DNA from 4 places in the Priestia sp. FSL W8-0524 genome. Region 2 is predicted to be linked to each of the others. Evidence: riboswitches for the same ligand, from Rfam matches in the RefSeq annotation. Region 2 holds a riboswitch; each other region holds the start of a gene.
The links. Region 2 has a riboswitch for thiamine pyrophosphate ahead of thiC (phosphomethylpyrimidine synthase ThiC). Riboswitches for the same ligand answer to the same signal wherever they lie in the genome.
Positions count from the first base shown of each region.

Region 1 (5,207 bases), 460 kb from region 2:
CTTTCCGTTAATCACGATATCGCCTTCACTCTGCTGTTCAAGACCTGTAATGAGACGAAACAACGTACTTTTCCCAGAGCCGCTCGCTCCAACGATACTGACAAACTCGCCTTCTTTCACGTCTAAGTTTAATGATTTTAAAATCGCTTGATCACCGTTCTTGTACGTAAAACTGACGTTTTGAAAAGATAACACAGACCTATTCATGAATTGGCCACATCGCTTCGTTATAAGCCATATCCCAGAACATATACTCAAAACGCGTCGTATTCAAGAAAATTTCTTCAAGCTTTTCTAATTCCACTTCTGATTTATCTTCAGTAAGTGAGTCAAATAAATTGATACACCATGTCGCCAGTTCTCCAAATTCTTCTGAGCTGTACATTTCAATCCACTCACGGTAAAACTCATTGTTAGCTCCAGGCTTTTCACTAAGTTCTTTTCCTATTTCCCAGTAGCTCCACATACAAGGCAAAAGAGCGGCTACTAATTCAGCTAATGTTCCACTTTGACCAACGTGCAGCATATAGTGCGTGTATGCAAGCGTTGTAGGAGATGGCTGCGCTTTTTCTAATTCTTTTTCGCTGATTTCAAATTTCTTGGCATACTCACGGTGCAGACTCATTTCTTCGTTTAATGTAGAATCTAAAAGGGCTGCAAATTTCCCCATCGTTTGAAGATCGGTAGCTTTCATGGCTCCAATCGCAAATAATTTGGCATAATCAATTAGGTAAAGGTAATCTTGAATCATGTAGAAGCGAAACTTCTCCTTTTCAAGCGTTCCATCTCCCATCCCCTGTACGAAGGGATGATTATGATTTTGACGCCAAATAGGCTGCAGCTTTTCGTATAATCGTTCACTAAATTTCATGATGATCACTCCTTATGCGTATGCAGCCACGTATAAATGAACTGCACTATCACTTTTGTATATTGAACAAGCTGATTAATATCTAATTGTTCGTTCACAGCATGTGCATTTGCTAAATTTCCCGGACCGTAAATAGCGGCGGGAATTCCCGCATCAGCTAGCCATCCCCCGTCTGTTACGCTAGTTGACACATCAATTGGAGGCTTTTTCCCTTCCATTTGTTCATGAGTATTTGCAAGCAGCTGCACTCCTGCATGATTTTCATCAATTTCTAATGACGGAAAGATTTCTCCTCTGTCTTCAATCATTGATGTGCCTCCCCATTCAAAGGTTGGCAGATTATCTTTTAACCATGGATCTGCTTTTGCAATAGCTATAATATATTCTTCCACTTCTTTTGATACTTGGTCGTACGATTCATTAGGATAATAGTGAACGGTGATCCACAGCCTGCATTCATCCGCAATAAAAGCAGCATGTCTTCCGCCTTCGATTACTGCTGGATTAATCGTATTTGTCCCTGGCAAAAATCCTGGATAGCTCTTTGTAACAGCCCAGTGACGCTCCAATTCTTGTAGCCCTCCGATCACTTTTGCCATCTTTTCAATAGCGCTTGCGGCTAACAGCCCTCCTCCAGCATGAATCATACTTCGGCGTGTACCGTCATGATAGGTTTTACTGCTTTTTATCGTAATCCATCCCGTGATCACTCCGCCTTGACCTTGAATATGTAAATCACTTGTATCGACTACAAGCGCAAAATCAGCTGTATACCCTTTCTGACAGCATTGCAGCGTACCTGCCTCTCCTACTTCTTCTCCTACAACGGATTCAAAAATCAAGTCTCCTGGCAGCTCGATTCCTGTTTCTGTTAAAAGCTGAACTGCAAATAATGCTCCCGCCAAACCGCCTTTCATATCAGCAACTCCGCGTCCAATTATCATATTGTCTTTCACAACAGCTTCAAACGGATTGGTTTCCCAATTTTCATTTTCTTGTACCTCAGCAACATCCATATGGCCGTTAATAATCAAGCTTTGATAGTCAGCCGATTTTTGTCCTTTTAACGTTCCCACTACGATAGGGTCGTTAGAATATAAGTCCCACATATCAATGGAAAAACCGCAGTTTTTAAGAAAATCCGCTACGTACAGCTGCGCTTCATGAGAATTTCGTGCAGGAGGCGCTGGCGTTTTATACGAAACAAGCGTTGTTAATAACTGGATTAACTCTCCTTTGCGCTCCTCTACCTGTTTGACAAGCAAATCAATTGTTTCTTTCATGTATGACACCTTCCTTTACGCATAAAAAAACACTTCTTTCGCAGGAAAGAAGTGTTTTTGTTTATGTACACAAAATTATTATAACGAGTTCGTAAGGAAATCCCATACAAAACATCCATTACAATACCTCTTTCCTACGCTAGTATTACCTAGTTCAGGTTATAAGGGTTAAGACTTATCGTCTCTCTCAGCTTCGAAAGCACCCCTAGTGGTGTTGTATCTCTATGAAATTAATCTATTATCATATGTTTACCTGTAATAGTTTTATCATAGTAAAGCGTTTTATTCAATAGAAAGGTTCATGATATGGTAATGAAAATAGTTTCCTTTTTAGTAGTAAAAGAAAAAGCACACACCTTTTTCATGCAGTGTGTGCTCTTTGTTTTTGTGACATTACTAGTTAGCTATTGGCTTCTTTAAAAATACGCCATAACTAATAGCACCAATTAAAAGCAGTCCTGCTCCTAACAGGAAAACCGCCGTAAAAGTTCCCGTTGCATCTAATATAAACCCTGTTACGATAGGAGCCATTGCCGCTCCTAGAAATCCACCGAAGTTCTGAATAGCGCCGAGTGAAGCAACTTGTTCCTTTGGTGCAATATCCGCCGCTAGAGTCCAAATGACGCCTGATGGCAGCTGTGACGCGAAGTAGCCAATCGACAATAAGACAATACTTAAGGCTGCATTATCAATAAAAGGAACGGGTGCTACCGATGCTGCGGCTAAGATTGCCCCGCCTACAATTGGTATTTTTCTTGCCGTTACTGCATTAATTCCTTTTCGAATAAATCTATCTGAAATTACACCACCAAGCAACACTCCTATGATTCCTGCTAGAAACGGAATAGCAGCAATCCAGCCCGTTTGTTTTAGGCTAAAACCGCGCTCTGTTTCTAAGTAGCTAGGAAGCCAAGTTAAATAAACCCATATCGTAAACATAATTCCGAAATTCCCGATAATCATAAACCATGTGCTTTTATATTTAAACAGCTGTGACCATTTTGCTTGTGAGGTATGACTGATTTTTATTTCTTCTTTAGGGACAGCTTTCACTTTATTGGCAACATAATCCGGATCTCGGTATATCTTTAGCCAAACAAACATCACAATAAAGCCTGCTGCTCCTATAACAACAAACATTCCTCTCCAACTCATTGTTAAAAGCAGTACCGTTAGAAGTGGCGGAGCAATCGCATTAGCAATTTGAGACCCTGTATTAATAATCGAAGTAGGAAGGCCGCGCTCTTCTTTTTTAAACCATCTTTCCGTCACTTTAATTCCTGAAGTAAAAAAAGGAGACTCCGATACACCAAGAAGCATTCTCATGGCATAAAGAGCAGAATACGTGTTAGTAAATGCACTTGCTACCGTTGCCACAGACCATAGGCCTGATGCCCATGCAAACATTTTTTTCGGCCCGTATTTGTCAACCAGCCAGCCTGCTGGTAGATTTGCTAAGGCATATGGCCAGAGAAAAGCTGAAAGCAAAAGACCCATTTGTGTAGAAGACAGCCCAAACTCTTTGGCAATCGTGGTATTAGCGATGCTTAAATTAGAGCGGTCTAAATAGTTAACAACTGCTCCAATTAGCAATACAATAATAAGCCACCAGCGTATATTCGTCTTTTTTACATCTTGCTTTACAGGACCTAAATCTTTGTTAACGCTTTCATTTAATTTAGATGTAACCGCCATAGAATATCCCTCCATAACCTTAATCGTTATAGTGAATGAGCTGTTTGCTTATTATTAAACAGCCCTGTTCACTAGAAATGCATGAGTTTATTCAGAACATGAACCAATTATTAAACACTGCTCTTTGGACGAATACTATTTAGTTTATCATCTAATTCTTTGACTTCTTCTTCTGTTAAATCTATTTGAGGAGATCTCATGCCACCAACATCAATGCCTCTCAATTTTAATGCTTCTTTAAAATAAGACATGTTGCTTCCGTTTAAAAGAGCTTCACAATATTGAATAGCAACTTTTTGCATCTTTCTCGCTTTTTCTAAATCATTCGCTTTAAAGGCATTATAAGTCTCTACAAAAGGCTCGGGATAAACGCCCGATACACCGGAGACAACTCCTTCACATCCCATAGCCAGAGCTGCTAAAAATAAACGATCGGTTCCGGGAAGAACAGAAAAGTTTCCATCGTTAATATTTAAATAATCATTTACGCGTAAATAGTCAGGGTAGCTATATTTAATACCAATTACATTCTTGCATGAATCTGCCACTTTTTGAGCTACCTCTGCCGTTAAATCATTGCTTGAACACTGAGGAATATTATATAAATATACGGGAAAATCATTCGGGACACTGTTTGCTACTTTTATAAAATACCACGCCTGTTGATTATCTAATTTATTCCAATAAAACCAAATAAAAAAGAGAGATTCTCATGTAAAATGTAAGTTACCACACCAACATTTACGAAAAGAGGAATCTCTCATGAATAAGAATACCACGTCTCCACATCTCATTCAAAACTTTCTTTCTGAAGCTGAACTTCAAGCGATTCTAGCCGAGTTTGGTTTTGTTGACACAGCCCGAAAATGTACCGTGTCAACGCTTATTTCTTATTTAATTGGTGCAGCGACAAACGAATGGAAAAGCTTACGTCACGCAGCCGATGTTGGGCCAAGTGTTGGACTCGTTTCCATTGACCATTCTTCGCTTTCCAAGCACATGAAGGCTCTTAATTACGCCATTATGAAACGTATTTTTGAAGTCATTGTCGGGAAGCTCAACCGAGCTACTCGTCGCACCCTCAAGATGAAAAAAATACCGATGGCAGTGGATTCGACAACGGTAACAGTCGGGAAGACACGCCTACCATGGGCAGTTTATCACGGCGAACGCGCGGGCATTAAACTGCATGTTAGCTTCACCAACGAAACTGCGATGCCTCTTCAAGTTGTCGAAACAACCGGATTAAAACATGACGGACCCGTTGGTACATGCCTTGAGGATAAACGCTTTATCTTCATAGGCGACCGTGCCTATTTTTCCATTGAAAAAGTCGATCGCTACGTGACAGAGAAAGA
Region 1 is NZ_JBBOUG010000001.1:607,527-612,733, reverse strand. Features, by position in the region: gene NST66_RS03075 (ABC transporter ATP-binding protein) at 1-207, opposite strand, end outside; gene tenA (thiaminase II) at 200-871, opposite strand; gene NST66_RS03065 (acetylornithine deacetylase) at 877-2,154, opposite strand; TPP riboswitch at 2,269-2,371, opposite strand; gene NST66_RS03060 (MFS transporter) at 2,551-3,849, opposite strand; gene NST66_RS03055 (dihydrodipicolinate synthase family protein) at 3,960-4,544, opposite strand; gene NST66_RS03050 (IS4 family transposase) at 4,612-5,207, shown strand, end outside.
Region 1: linked by a shared signal. The riboswitch ahead of NST66_RS03065 (acetylornithine deacetylase) and the one ahead of thiC (phosphomethylpyrimidine synthase ThiC) in region 2 are both predicted to bind thiamine pyrophosphate.

Region 2 (5,207 bases):
TTTTCCCAATCCTAATAAATTAATAAAACGATCTTTAAAAATAACAACTACTGCTAAGATCGACCCTAGCTGAATAACAATCTTAAATGTATTAGCTACTGGAGATGAAAATAATTCTTTTGAATTTAACCACAGGTCATCCACAATAATCATATGCCCAGTTGACGAAACGGGAGCAAACTCTGTTAAACCTTCTACAATCCCTAAAATGATTGCTACAATAATTTCCCACATAAAGCTATGTACCTTGCCTTTCTTTCAAATTAATAAGCTTATCGCTTCGTTTTACATGCTCAACTATTTTCCTATTTTGACACTTGCTTTTTTATCATAATTGTTAAAACTATGAAATACAATGTGTATTTGCAAAAAGATAAGAATCTTTAATAATTTGTAATAAAAAGCTTACATGCTACAACCAAAAAACACGATATCAGCTTTTATTTATTTTAAAAAGCAGTCACCATGTTCAGTATAAATTCTGGTCCCTTAGCTAAAAATGAATCATCTAGACTATTTTTCTTTAGTGTGAAAAAATGACTAAATCATTATGTTTTTTCCATCCCCCTTTACTGTCATCTATCATTTTAATCCAATAGGGCTGACTTATACGACATATCCCCTAAGTAATTTGAAACTTTTTTCTCTCTTTTCTCGTATATAGTAGTATCTTTTTTAGGAGGCTTTTTACTATGAATGGAAATGTACGTACAATGAAATGGGTCACTGCTGGGTATGAAGCCTTGCTGGGAATTCCTTTAATTGGCGCGGGGATTGTTATGGGCTTTAGCTATACTCCTCTTTTTATTGGATTTATTCTTCATGCTATCACACTCATTTTAGCTAATAGACGAGGGTTATCTGCTTATGGAAACATACTAGGGCTTGTTACCTCACTGGTTGCTTGGATTCCATTTTTGGGATTTATCATGCATATTATTACAGCTATTGTGATTGCAATCGATGCTGCTAGACAACGCTAATTGTCTAGCTTTTTTTATTTAAGGGTTGATTTTTTACCGAATGATGGTAAACTTAAGCCGTAAATTGAATAATTTGAATGTTATTTCTACTAGGGGTGTCTGATAGCTCAGACTGAGAGAAGAGTGCAATAAAACTCTTTAACCCTTTGAACCTGATTTGGGTTATACCAGCGGAGGGAAGTAGTCTTGAAAAGAATAGTATATGTTTATTCTTTTTTTGCCTATTCCATCGGGTTCTGTCTATCACAGAACCCGATTTTTTTATGGTTCGGTATAGCTACACTTTATGCGAAACCGGAGGAATATGTAATGTCAAAACAAAATGTATCAGTTTCTATGAAAAAGCCTTTTCCAAACAGTCACAAAGTATATGTCCAAGGATCCAGACAAGACCTTAAAGTACCTATGCGTGAAATTCATCAGTCTCCTACTACAGGGTCTTTTGGTGAAGAAGAAAATAGTCCCGTACGTGTATACGACACGAGCGGTGTTTATACAGATCCCTCTTATGAAATTAATTTACAAAAAGGATTACCAGCTCTGCGCGAAAAGTGGATTGCAGAACGAAACGATGTAGAAACATATCAAGGCCGTACGGTTCAGCCACAGGATAACGGTTATTATGACGGTGATCCAAGAGATCAGTACGAGCGCTTTATCACTAAACGTTTACCTTTGCGCGCGAAAAAAAATCAAAATGTAACGCAAATGCACTATGCGAAAAAAGGAGTCATCACGCCCGAAATGGAATTTATCGCTATTCGTGAACAGATGAATCCTGAAATTGTGCGTGAAGAAGTAGCAAGAGGACGTGCGATTATCCCTAATAATATCAATCACCCTGAGAGCGAACCGATGATTATCGGCCGCAAATTCCATGTGAAAATTAATGCTAATATCGGAAATTCAGCTATTCGTTCAGCTATTGAAGATGAAGTAGAAAAAATGACATGGGCAACGCGTTGGGGAGCCGATACAATTATGGATCTATCAACAGGAAAGGATATCCACACAACACGCGAATGGATTATCCGCAACTCGCCTGTTCCTGTAGGGACCGTTCCTATTTACCAAGCGCTTGAAAAAGTAAAAGGCGTAGCAGAAGATCTAACGTGGGAAGCATACCGCGATACATTAATTGAACAAGCAGAACAAGGTGTTGATTACTTTACTATTCACGCAGGTGTTCTTTTACGTTATATTCCTCTGACAGCGAAACGTACGACAGGTATTGTTTCACGCGGAGGATCCATCTTGGCGCAGTGGTGTTTAGCTCATCATGAAGAGAACTTTTTATATACTCGCTTTGAAGAAATCTGTGAAATCTGTAAAGCATACGATATTGCTATTTCGCTTGGCGATGGGCTACGTCCTGGTTCCATTGCAGATGCTAATGATGAGGCACAGTTCGGTGAATTAGAAACGCTTGGTGAATTAACTAAAATTGCTTGGAAACACGATGTTCAAGTTATGATTGAAGGTCCTGGACATGTTCCAATGCATCTCATCAAAGAAAACGTAGATAAACAAATGGAAATATGCCAGGAAGCCCCCTTCTATACTCTTGGACCGCTTACAACCGACATCGCTCCAGGCTATGACCATATTACATCAGGTATTGGTGCTGCAATGATTGGCTGGTTTGGGACAGCTATGCTTTGCTACGTAACGCCAAAAGAACATTTAGGACTCCCGAATAAAGAAGACGTTCGCGAAGGCGTTATCACCTATAAAATTGCTGCGCATGCTGCTGACCTAGCAAAAGGCCATCCAGGAGCACAAAAACGCGATAATGCTCTGTCTAAAGCAAGATTTGAATTTAGATGGAATGATCAATTTAACCTGTCACTAGATCCAGAGCGCGCAAAAGAATATCACGATGAAACACTTCCCGCTGAAGGTGCTAAAACAGCCCATTTCTGTTCAATGTGTGGACCTAAATTCTGTTCGATGCGTATTTCTCAAGATATTCGTAACATGGCTCAAGAAAATGAAAAAGATGTAAACGAAGTAAGAAAAGAAGGAATGAAAGAAAAAGCTAAAGAGTTTGTTAACAGTGGTTCAAATATCTATCAATAATGAAGTAGAACAGCTTAAAAAACAAATTAAGCAGCTTGAAGGAAAGTTATTATTTGTTCAGCAAAATTGTCAGCACATTATCGTTGAATCCTCACATTCTTCCGTAAGACGCTGCATTAAGTGTTTCTATCAACAAGATGCAAAAAGGACTTCGTAAAGAAGTCCTTTCATCTTTTTTTGAAACGTGCTTTCAGCATGTTCTTAATCCAATATAGTATTTTAATAATAACCCAGCCTATAAATGTACCTAGCGTGTTCAAAAAGATATCATCAATATCAAATACTCGTTCCGTTAGCTTGTACTGTAAAATTTCAATCAGAAAACTGATTAAGAAACCCGTCGTAAAGACTTGAATAAAACCGTCAAACCACTTCATAAACAACGGAATAAACATTCCAAGCGGCGCAAACATCACGATATTTCCCAGTATATTTGTCAGAGTGAGCATTATATTACCGCTGTCCCACATCAGACGGATTGTACTAAATAAATCCAAGTTCATTGCTTTTCCGTAAACATGTTCGTTTTCCCGTATGAGAGTAGCATAAATGACCACTGCCGTATACGCAATAAATAGAGTGAACATGACTTTTTTAACAATTGACCTGATGCTTACATTCACTTCAACATCACCTTCTTTGACTCCCAAAACCATTTATTATTATCTATATGTACCCGTCCACTGCTTTCATTCGTAGTGAATGCATTTATATGCTTTTTTATCCTATCACATCAATAAATAAATACAATTCCCTTTTTGTTATTTTGTAAACTAAAATTTTTTCAATTAAAAAAGCCACGCTTTTCGCATGACTTTTGTTAATTAATAACTCCACGATGGATAATTTCCACTTGTACTTTCGGATTAATCGAGATGTTTTTATAGTCCTGTCTCCATTTAAGCCTTTTCCATATACTCGGATGATAAGCAGCTACTTCTCTTCCTATTTCAAGAAAATCACAGTTAGCTTTTTGCAGCTTTTCAACTACTTTTTCAGCTTTCTTTTGTAGAATCTTTTCAATTTCTTTCTGTACGTTTTTTGTTAATGCAGGAGATGACATTTCATTTTTAGTAAATTCATTAATACTTACTTTTATATTTAGCGGTATGATTACTTTTGCTCCGTGCACCGCATCAGGTTTAACGTGCATTTTTGCTTTAGCATCTGACACATCATACGATACTACATACTGTTGATCATGTATGGTAATTTTGTGACTCATAATCATATATTTGTCTTTTTGATTTCCTAATAAAAGAAGCGCCTTAGATTCATCGGAATTTAATGTAATACCTGAAAATTTATCTTCATTAAACAAAGCTGTACCGATTACATCAACGGTCTTATTTTCAGTATTTAATTTCATATAAGGAAGAGCTAGCCCTTTTCCTTCATCAAACAACACGGTACAAAGTGACTGAAGAGTTTCAATTGGCACTAAGGAATTGACTTCAGCCGTATGGACAACTCCGTCTAAATATTCTCCAATTAGCTCTTCTCCTACTTGCTGTAGCTCAACTATCGTACTCGGTTTCCCTTCTACAATGACATACTTAGCCGTTAGAGGACTTTCCGGTGTGCGATATAAGACGTCTGATAATTCTAGTATACCTTCTTTAGCTAATCGATCTTCAAATAAGATTATTCTCTTTTTGGCAGACATAACAATTCCAGAAACCTGCTGGTTAATTTTTGTTCGATCATCTCGAGGTGAATCCCCTGCTACATGATAAGTTTTATTTACTAAAATCCCTTCTTTAGACGTATATGAGCGGATAGCAATAGTAGAAAGCACCTTATTTCCTTTCTTTTTTTCATAAGCTACCGTAGACAAAAACATCGTATCTTTTAACATTTTTTGATCCCAGCACCCCGTTAGAAAACTTAAAACTAAACATATGCTCATTATCTTGATCAGTTTATCCTTCATTTTTTACAGTTCCTTTTCTAATCCATGACAGTAATAGCAAACAGATAGGAATACAGAAAATGAATACGTAAATTAAATAATTAGTTGTTTGAGACAAAGCTGCGACAAGCTGATCCGTTTTTGAAAAATAAATGGAAAGACCTGTTACAAATATCAATACAATTGGAACAAATGGACGGTGAGTTTTCTTTTTGAAGATTTCCTGCATGCCT
Region 2 is NZ_JBBOUG010000001.1:147,214-152,420, reverse strand. Features, by position in the region: gene NST66_RS00800 (undecaprenyl-diphosphate phosphatase) at 1-234, opposite strand, end outside; gene NST66_RS00795 (hypothetical protein) at 693-983, shown strand; TPP riboswitch at 1,065-1,179, shown strand; gene thiC (phosphomethylpyrimidine synthase ThiC) at 1,293-3,062, shown strand; gene NST66_RS00785 (VanZ family protein) at 3,230-3,685, opposite strand; gene NST66_RS00780 (Ger(x)C family spore germination protein) at 3,883-4,995, opposite strand; gene NST66_RS00775 (GerAB/ArcD/ProY family transporter) at 4,985-5,207, opposite strand, start outside.

Region 3 (5,207 bases), 1.7 Mb from region 2:
GGTAGATCCGCTCGTAGTTATGGTATTCTCTTTTTTAGGACTTTTCCCAGTATTGTTCATGGTAATGATTTGTAAAAAAGATACGTACAAACTGCCTGGATGGCCATTTTCTCTCCTATCATTTGCGCTTGGAGCTTTTTCTCTTTTGTTCTATTATCATTGGAAAGGACAAAAAGTTCGAACACGTTCGCGTATTCCTTCACGTTTCATTGCCATCATTTCTTCTCGTCTATGGATTGGACTATGCTTAGCACTCACGATTGCTGGTTACGTATACGGACTATCCATAGGTTCAATAAGAGCTTATGAAGATGCTTTTATGCAGTCACAGCTTGTTAGCGTGATGACCGCTGATTTTTTTGTTTTAACGTGGCTTTCTTATTCCGTTATGACAAAAGAAAAGATAGCATCCCGGCCTTACCTTCTCTTATGTTTCATTCCAGTTGCGGGCCCTTTTTTTATTTTGTTACGGCATAACCGCCAAGATGTTAGAGAAGAAAAACTTTAAATAAAAGTCTTGCGTTCCATTCATTATTCCGTTATAATCATTTCTTGTACGATGAAAGTTGATTAATTAGAAAACATTTATATATCGGCATTTTATTTACATTTGTTATACATACCTGCGCTGTGCGTATACTCATGTTGTCTTAAACCTTTGAGTGTTAAAAGGGAGCTCAAAATTTAGCTGCAGATAGCACGCCCTTCTTGGGACGCTAAACCCGGCTATGAGGGCACCCACCTAGTAGATCTGGGTATTTAAGACACTTAGGGTTACGGCAGTGCGGGCTTATTTTTTAGTTAGCTGTAGCTAGCTTTTTTTATTTTTTTATTTATTAGTTTACATAATTATTTTATTGTTAACTTATATTTTTTTAGACATGTATGTTTTATTTATCTTCGATTGAGGAACATAAAAAGTAATAAAGGAGATGGATAAAATGAATGAACAAAAAATTGCTAAAAAAGTAAATGAAGTATTAGAAGGAAATCGTGTAGGAACATTAGCCACAGTTGTAAACAACAAACCCCACTCTCGCTATATGACATTTTTCAGCGATGAAGATGGTATCGCTCTTTACACACCAACAAATATCAATACACATAAGGCAGAAGAAATCGAAGCCAATCCGAACGTGCACGTACTATTAGGCTACAGCGGCGAAGGATATGGCGATCAATACTTAGAATTATCCGGAACAGCTGTTCTTCGTACCGGTGATCAATTAAAAGGACGTATATGGAACGATCACATGAAAGAATGGTTTGACGGTCCAAATGACCCTGAGTATGTTGTTCTGGAAATTACACCAAACGAAATTCGCTTTATGAATGAAGGCGAAGAAACTCCTCAAACCGTTCAGCTATAATAAAAAAGCGCACACTGTGCGCTTTTTTTATTTTCCTACCGCTTCTTTCAATTGAGCTGCTTTTTCTTTTGGAGACGCTGCTAAGCTAATCGCGGTAATAATAGAAACACCATCTGCACCTGCTTCTACTACTTGTTTGGCATTTTCAGGCGTGATGCCACCGATTCCTACAATTGGAAAGTCAATATTCTGGTTTCGCACTTCTTCAATTAATTTTGTACCTTGCACTGCTTTTGCGTCTTTTTTTGTAGAAGTAGGAAAAACAGGTCCCATTCCTACATAATCCGCCCCGTCTTTTATGGCTTGCTGCAGCTCTTGTACATTATGAACAGAGACGCCCACAATTCCTTTTCCTATTTTTTCTCGAACAATATGAGCTTTTTCATCTTCTTGTCCAATATGAACGCCATCCGCTTGTAAACGGATCGCTAAGTCAAGGTCATCATTCACAACAAAAGGAACGTTGTGCTGCTGACAAATTTGCTGAAGTTCCTTCGCCAGCTGATATTTCGCTTCGCCTTTTAGTGCAGCTTCACCTTTTTCACGGAATTGAAACACGGTAACGCCGCCTTCAATTGCTTCTTTCAACACTTCTTTCGGATCTTTTGTACAGTTATTGCTGCCCATTATAAAATAAACTTTCAGCAGCTTTTTAATTTCTTCGTTTGTCATTTTCCCGCTCCTTTTAACGTTGATGTACTCTTGCATATGATTCAATATCCTGTCCAGATAAAAGATGAAGCTGATTTAACAGCTCAATTTGAAAGCTCCCCGGCCCTTCTTCACCTTTTTTCGCTGCGGCGATTTCACCTGCCACTCCGTAAAAACTTAAAGCAGCAACGCTTGCCCCGACATATTCTTTTTCTACAGCCGCGAAAGCTCCTATAATTGATGTCAGCAGACATCCAGTACCCGTCACCTTCGTAAATAACGGGTGACCGTTGTCTACTGTATACGTTGTGTTTCCATCGGTGATCACATCTTGTTTCCCCGTAATAACAATCACTGTATCTAATTTGTTCGCTGCTTTCTCAGCAAGTTCAATGACGTCTCCTTGCCCTTCTAATGAATCAACGCCTTTAATGAGCCATGACTCGCCTACTACATTCGCAACTTCAGCAGCGTTACCGCGAATAACGGCAATATTTAATTCTTCTACAAGCTGACGTGCCACTTCTGTACGAAACGGTGTCGCTCCGGCTCCTACAGGATCGAAAATAACCGGCACGCCGTTTTCATTTGCTGATTTTCCTGCTATTCTCATCGCTTCTACTTCTTGAGCCGTCAGTGTACCCATATTTAAGACAAGCGCTCCGGCGATTCGAGCCATGTCAGCCACTTCTTCCTTCGCATAAGCCATAACAGGTGACGCTCCTAGGGCAAGCAGTCCATTTGCTGTAAAATTGGTTACCACAACATTCGTAATATTATGAACAAGCGGACTTGTATCTCTTACTTTTTCTAATTGAGCTGAAATTTTACTAATATCCATGTTCTCTCACTCTTTTCATTTAGTTTTAACACTGCAAAAAAAAGACAAAAAAGCACCTTGCATGCGCAAAGTGCTTTGGTATGTACTCACATTCCCTGCGCTGGCATTATCCAACAGGTTCAAATGGTCAACAGGCGCCCCTGTACTCTCAGCCTGCCCCGCGCAAGCTCCCATACTATTCTTGTTACGTTTAAAGTTTACTATTAACCTTTTTTATTTGCAACCATTTCACTGTTTTGCCCATAAAATAAAGCTTCGCTATAGGCTGAGTGGTGTTGTAAATCTTACAGCTTTACTAAAAGCATCATTAAAAGACCTCCAGTAAACTACTGGAGGTCTTCTATCCCCTAAAAATTCTATCATTTCTCTTGAATCGCTTGATTTCTCACAGCTGTTTTTCGGTCCTTTCCTGCTCTTAAAGATAAAAGAAAACAAAGCAGCAGTACAAGTGCAGCTGATACGTACGGATAATTAATGTTTATATCAAAAAGAAAGCCTGCGACAACGGGTCCAATAATATTCCCAAGACTTGTATAAGCAGAATTTAGTCCGGCTACATACCCTTGATCGTCTTGTGCCATCATCGACATTTGCGTGCTGATTGCCGGACGTAAAATATCTGTTGCTAAAAAGACGATAAATGTTACAACAATAATAAGCCAGTACGTGTGCACAAATAGCGTAAGTAAAATAAAAAGTCCCGTCATCATCAAGCAAAACGAAATCACTCTTTTTTCACCGAATTTATTTAAAATCCAGCCAAAAATCGTAACCTGCACAACAGCCCCTGCAATAGAGCCAAACGTAATAACAAACGCAATATCTTTTGGCGTAAAGCTAAATTTATGATCAACAAATAGTGAAAAGATCGTTTCATAATTGGATAATCCAAACGATGTCACAAAAACGATAATTAAACTTAAAAAATAAGGTTCTTTGTAGGAATTCATAAGCTGCAGTAGCAGCCGATCTTCTTTTGGATTCTCATTGTTTGAAACAGCATGACCTTGTACAGGACGAGACTCCGGCAAAACAAAAAGCGTAATCACTGCAGCCAAGCCTCCTGCTACTGCGGCCATGTAAAATGGCACGCGCATGCCGTATTCAGCTAAAAAGCCTCCAATACCGGGCCCGATAATAAATCCTGTTGTAATCGCTGCCGTCACATAGCCCATTCCTTTAGCGCGTTCTTTAGCAGACGTCACGTCCGCTGTATAGGCCATAACAGCAGGCATAATAAGCGCGGCTCCGACCCCACCTAGCATTCTGGACACAAATAATAAAAGAGGTGTACTCACTGAACCAAAGAACCATTCAGACAGGGCAAAAACAATCATTCCCGCTACAATAATTTTCTTTCTCCCTAACGAATCGGATAATCGCCCCGCTAAAGGCGAAAACAGAAATTGAGTTAGTGAAAACACCGCTACTAAAAGCCCCATCACGCTGCCGTTGATATGAAGCTCCGTCATATAGGTTGGCATAATTGGAATAACGAGACCGATTCCCGTAAAGATAATAAAAATATTTAGCATGAGCAGCAAAATCGCCGCTCGATTTCTTAACAATAATGACATATAAACCTCCTGATTACAAAAATACTGAACGTTCGGTCTATAAAAATACAAAATAATGAGGGATTACTCATTGCCGCAATAAGCATCCCCGCTTATTTAAGAAGACCTTGCTATAATTCCGTTTAAAAATACATCGATTGCTGAATGGTAAAGCTGCAGGGCATTTTCCGTACTCGTTTTTCGAGACATGCGGCTCATTCCAACAAACAACCCTTCTAAAATTACTGCAAGTTGCTCTGCATTTTTATGAGAAAACTCGCTTTCATCGATGCCCTGTTGCAAAAGTTCCCGGTTAAACTCCACGTGTCGTTTCACCATCTCATCAATTCGCTCTTCGATGTCGCTGCCCTTCTCCTCGTTGTTAAAAAACTCATCCGCAGCTTTCGTAAGAGGATGATTCAAATCATCTAAAATGATTTGCTCCGCTATTCCAAAAAGCTTATCTCTTGTTGTTTTGTAAAGAGACTCTCTTTCTTTCCAGTTTCGTTCCCACTCAAGATCCCATTCGTCTATTAAATAAAGAAAAAGCCCTTCTTTACTTTTAAAGTGATAATAAATATTCCCTTTACTGCTTCCCGTAGCTTCTACAATTTCCTCAATAGATGTAGCTTTATAGCCTTTTTGAGAAAATAATGCTTTAGCGGCATCTGCCACTTTTCTTTTGGTTTGTTCACTTTGAAGCTTTTTTTTATTCAAGCTATTTCCACCGCCCCGTACATTTATTATTTATACTGAACATTCGTTTTGTATTATCTGACACCTATACTA
Region 3 is NZ_JBBOUG010000001.1:1,857,310-1,862,516, reverse strand. Features, by position in the region: gene NST66_RS09325 (hypothetical protein) at 1-508, shown strand, start outside; RNA gene ssrS (6S RNA) at 618-795, shown strand; gene NST66_RS09315 (pyridoxamine 5'-phosphate oxidase family protein) at 942-1,370, shown strand; gene thiE (thiamine phosphate synthase) at 1,398-2,042, opposite strand; gene thiM (hydroxyethylthiazole kinase) at 2,056-2,862, opposite strand; TPP riboswitch at 2,938-3,046, opposite strand; gene NST66_RS09300 (MFS transporter) at 3,222-4,439, opposite strand; gene NST66_RS09295 (TetR/AcrR family transcriptional regulator) at 4,536-5,135, opposite strand.
Region 3: linked by a shared signal. The riboswitch ahead of thiM (hydroxyethylthiazole kinase) and the one ahead of thiC (phosphomethylpyrimidine synthase ThiC) in region 2 are both predicted to bind thiamine pyrophosphate.

Region 4 (5,207 bases), 1.7 Mb from region 2:
TCCATAGCTCCGTCTAATGTTAAAGAGCGAACCACAATGATAATAAAACAGATAAATAACAGTGGCATCATGTATTTATTAGCACGCTCTATGCCTTTTTGTACGCCTTTTGAAATAACAAACACTGTAATTAATAAAAACAGCGCTTGTGCACCTAATACCACATAAGGTTGGCTAATGACGGCATTGAACAACGGGCCGTACTCTTTTCCGCTTAGCATACCGGTTACGCTCATAATCGTATATAAAATCACCCAGCCGCCAACGACGCTGTAAAAGGAAAGCAAAACGACACAGCTGAGTACTCCCAGCCTGCCAATCCATACCCAAGCGGACTTTGGAGCAATTGCCTTATAAGCACTAATCGCTTCTTTTCCCGTATGTCTTCCAATGATAAATTCTGCCAACAGAAGCGGCAATCCAATAAAAATTGTAAATAAAATAAACAACGCAAAAAATGCTCCACCGCCACTGGTTCCGGTTACGTATGGAAATTTCCATATCGCTCCTAGACCAATTGCTGCCCCAGCAGATGCTAAAATAAAACCGAGGCGTGAAGACCACTGATTTCCTTTACTCATATAATGTTACTCTCTCCTCTTCTAAACTCAAAACTCACCTGATTAGTACTGTACCATAAATGCAGAAGAAAATCATTCCCGTTTTACTTTTTTCTATAAAACGATATCTATATAGAATAGAAAAAATGAAGAAGCAGCTGCCTCTTCATTTTGAGTTTGATGTTTCTATTCAAAAATTATTCTCTGTACGATGATTCGTCTCCACGGTAGGCTTCTTGATTTGATATTTCTTCAATATGCATATGCCCTTCTCTCTCTAAACGAAGAACCGTACGCTCTGCATCTTCATAACTCTCGCACGTCACTTGTTTATATTCCATATCGTCTTTATCTGTGTAAGCCACTAAATATGTTTCCATTTTAACTCCTCCTATATAAACTATATGTAACGTATGTTGCCTTTTTCGTTTATTTCTAAACATATAGGCTCCAAACATAAAGCCTAGCATACTATAATAGCGGAACTTCAATTTAAAAAGTTGAATTTTTCATTATGCACCGATGCAACATGGAGGTTACGCTTATGACATTTATTTTATCATTCGTACCAATTGTTGTTCCTTTTGGTATTTTAATTAGCTTAATTGCTTTTACAGCTGCTTTTTTACAATCAAAAGAGCATCATAAAAAGCTCTAGCTTACAAAAGCTAGAGCTTCTTTTTAAAAACGTCTATAGCGTTTAATCAGTCCCACAATAATAGCAATTGCTAATAAAACAATCGAGATGATAACAGTAATGACAATTGGCTGATTTCCACTTTGTTTCACCGCAATGGCAATATAAGCCCAAATAAAAACAAGCGGATAAACAGCGTCTCGGTTTTTTAATGTAAACATAATGCCCAGCGCAGCCCCTACCAGCAGCATAATAATCGTCCATGCTAATTCATTTAGGCCAAGCAAGTGCTGTATTCCATTTGCTTGAAATACGACAAATACATTAACAATAGTCGCAACAGAAATCCATCCAAGATAAAGCGAAATCGGCAGACGCATAAACCATGTCGTCATCCGAGAATGCTGAATAATGGAATATACAATCATTAATGTGCCTAAAATAAAGAGCATAACTAAAAGGGATAACTTATAGTAATCGTTTTGGAAAATAAAGATCCACGCACTATTTAACAAACAGTTTAGAAAAAACCAAATGCCTATACGTGCATATATTTCTTTTTGATCTTCTCTTGCAAAAAATTGGCGTATAACCCAAATGGTTAATAACAAATAAATAACGCCCCAGATAGCAAAGGCATAACCGGCTGGTGTAAACAACGTAGGAACTTGCGCAGAAGCCTCTGCCGTTGTTTTGCCTCCTATTGGAATCGCATTTGCTAAATAATTCACAAGAAGTGTAATAGCCAAGCCTACTGCATTTAATACAGCATACAAACGAAATTTTGCCATTTTGTTCTCTCCTTTCTTCTATTTATATGGGAATGTTTCGGAGACGAAAACGGCTCTTCCCTTCATTAATACCTCTTCTTCCCTAAAAATATGCATTTTTAAACAAAAATGATTAAAAATAGCTTCAAGAAGCTACCTCTTTAAGAGATAAAAACCGTTAGGGAACAATTTTCCATAACGCTTTCTATTTTTCAGAATATATGGTAAGTTAAACATAGACTAATAGGAAGTCCACTAGGGGTGCCGACCGGCTGAGACAAGTTTTCTTGATCCCTTTGAACCTGATCTGGCTCATACCAGCGTAGGAAAGTGGCAATGTTCAGTTTTGTACTGTCCTTTGCCACTCCGTTTATAAACGGAGTGTTTTTTATTTCCTTTATGTGCTTGTTTGTGACTTCCTCATATTAAAGGAGGATTTTGATGTCATTTTCATCTCAATTAAGACAAGAAGCAAACTATATTTACGAAGCCATTTTTAACCACCCTTTTATTAAAGGAATTGCTGAAGGAGACGTGCCAAAAGAGGCGCTTATTCACTACGTTTCTCAAGACTACGAATACTTAACAGCATTTGTCCGCATTTACGGCGCTGCTTTAACAAAATGCCGCACGCGTACCGAAATGGAAGCCTTTAATGCCGGCATTTCTACGGTATTACATAGTGAAGTACACCCTCATAATAATTTTTGTGAAGTAGCAGGCGTACGCTATGAAGACCTCCACACTGAGGCTCTTTCACCAACGGCCAGCCACTACATTAACCATATGACAAGCGTTGCGCATACAGGCAGCTTAGCGGAAATCATTGCCGTGCTTCTTCCATGTCCGTGGACGTACGTTGAAATTGGCCAGCGCATTACAGAACAAGTAAATCCATCTCCTTCTCATCCTTTTTATGAATGGATTCAGTTTTATAATAATGAAGAAATGAATGGCACAACACAATGGTTTTGTAACAAGCTTGATGAACTCGCCGAGCAAGCGACTGAAGAAGAACGTAATCGTATGAAAGATCACTTTATCAAAAGCTGTGAGCTGGAGTATTTATTTTGGGAAATGGCGTATACACAAGAAAAATGGCCGCTTTCTCAGCTTTCACTTTCAAAATAACGAAAAAGCCTCCTATCAGGAGGCTTTTTATTTCAATAATTTTTTAATCATTTTCAAGTTTTGTTTCTCTGAAGGATAGCGGAATGACAAATCAAACTTGGTTGTTTGAGACAGCATGCTTTTAAAATGAGAAAATGTCTGAAAGCTGTCTTTTCCATGATATTGGCCCGTACCGCTTTCTCCAACTCCGCCAAAGGGTAAATATGGCGTAGCGATATGCATAAGCGTATCATTTATACAGCCTCCTCCAAATGAAAGACGCTCCGTTATGACATTTTGTACATTTGCACTTTCCGTAAACAAGTAAAGAGCTAACGGCTTAGCTTTTTCTTGAACTTTATGAATAACTTCGTCTAGCGTTTCGTATTCAATCATAGGAAGAATAGGCCCAAAAATTTCTTCTTGCATAACGTCTGATGTCCAGCTTACTTCACTTAACACCGTAGGTTCTATTGTGAGCGTACTTTTATTATACCCGCCTCCAACTATAGCGTTTCCGTCTTTTAAAAACTCAACTAGCCGAATAAAATGGCGCTCACTGACAATACGGCCGTAGCGCTCACTTTCAAGCGGATTACTACCGTAAAATTGATAAATCGCTTCGCGAAGTTTCTCCACTAGCTGCGCTTTTACCTTTTTATGCACGAGCAAATAATCAGGAGCAACGCACGTTTGGCCTGCATTCATTCCTTTGCCAAACATAATTCGCTTCGCTGCAAGATCTAGGTTTGCATCTTCATGTACAATGCAAGGACTTTTTCCTCCTAGCTCCAGCGTGACGGGAATAAGCTGCTTCCCTGCTTCTTGCATAATAATTTTCCCTACATTTACACTTCCCGTAAAGAAAATATAATCGAGGGGCTGTTTTAAAAGCAGGCTCGTCGTGTCTACAGCGCCTTCAATCACCGTCACAAATGCGGGATCAAAAGCCTCAGCTAGTAATTCTTGTATAACCCGAGATACGCTAGGCGTTAATTCAGAAGGCTTTATAATCGCCGTGTTTCCAGCAGCAATCGCTCCTACTAAAGGAGACAGCGCTAATTGAAACGGATAGTTCCACGGAGCAATAATTAACGCGACTCCATACGGTTCAGGCACAATTTTCCCTTTAGAGCCCACGTGTGTTAAAGCGGTTTTTACTTTTTTAGGCTTCATCCATTTTGCTAAATGCTTAAGCGTAAACCGAATTTCCTCTAGTAAAATCCCAATTTCCGACGTGTACGCCTCTACTTCAGATTTATTCAAGTCTTGTTTTAAAGCATTCATAATTCTCTGCTCGTTTTGTTTGACTGCGTCTCTGAGCTTATTCAGCGCTTGAATGCGGCTGCTGATGCTCTTTGTCTTTTGTGCATAGAAATACTGCTTTTGTGTAGAGACAATATGTTCAATGACCGTTTCATCTGTGATATAGAATTGCTCGTGGTTCATCTCTTTCATCTCCCTATAAACATTCAGCTTCAACTGTAGCAAGCAAGCTTTTTAATAGCTCAACTGCCTCGTTTAAAGCCAATGAATAATATCTCTGCGTTCCTTTTTGCTCAATTTGCACAAGCTTTTGATCACGTAAAATTTTTAAATGATGAGAAATTGCCGGTCGTGATAAAGTAGACTCGTTTGCAATTTCATTAACGGTTAAAGGCTCTTTTTCCGCGAGCAGCAAAATAATATCTTGTCTTGCTGAATCACTTAGAGCCTGAAAAATAGGAATGCTGGCACGAAATAACTCCACTGCTTTTTCACTCATAAATATTCTCCTTTATTTAATTTCTTGTGTTCTGCGGACAACGGATGAAAGCCACTTTCTTGGTACAAAGCGCGGGATGAAGGTGGCGAAACGAAACTGTACTCCTGGTACGATAACCGTCTGCCCTTTCATAAATTTTTTATAGCCCGCTTTAGCAACTGCTTCTACATCCATTGCACCGCTTTGAAAAAGCTTGGAATTGCTCAGCTGGGCCCGGTCGCTAAAACCCGTTTTAGTTGGACCCGGGCATAGAGCACTTACCGTTACATTGGTACCTCTTAATTCATTTTCAAGGGCCTCTGTGAAAGATAATACGTACGCTTTCGTTGCGTAATACACTGTCATAAGCGGACCCGGCATAAATG
Region 4 is NZ_JBBOUG010000001.1:1,841,543-1,846,749, reverse strand. Features, by position in the region: gene NST66_RS09240 (sodium-dependent transporter) at 1-581, opposite strand, end outside; gene NST66_RS09235 (hypothetical protein) at 758-940, opposite strand; gene NST66_RS09230 (TspO/MBR family protein) at 1,242-1,988, opposite strand; TPP riboswitch at 2,215-2,313, shown strand; gene tenA (thiaminase II) at 2,409-3,098, shown strand; gene NST66_RS09220 (aldehyde dehydrogenase) at 3,126-4,526, opposite strand; gene NST66_RS09215 (ArsR/SmtB family transcription factor) at 4,540-4,842, opposite strand; gene NST66_RS09210 (SDR family NAD(P)-dependent oxidoreductase) at 4,855-5,207, opposite strand, start outside.
Region 4: linked by a shared signal. The riboswitch ahead of tenA (thiaminase II) and the one ahead of thiC (phosphomethylpyrimidine synthase ThiC) in region 2 are both predicted to bind thiamine pyrophosphate.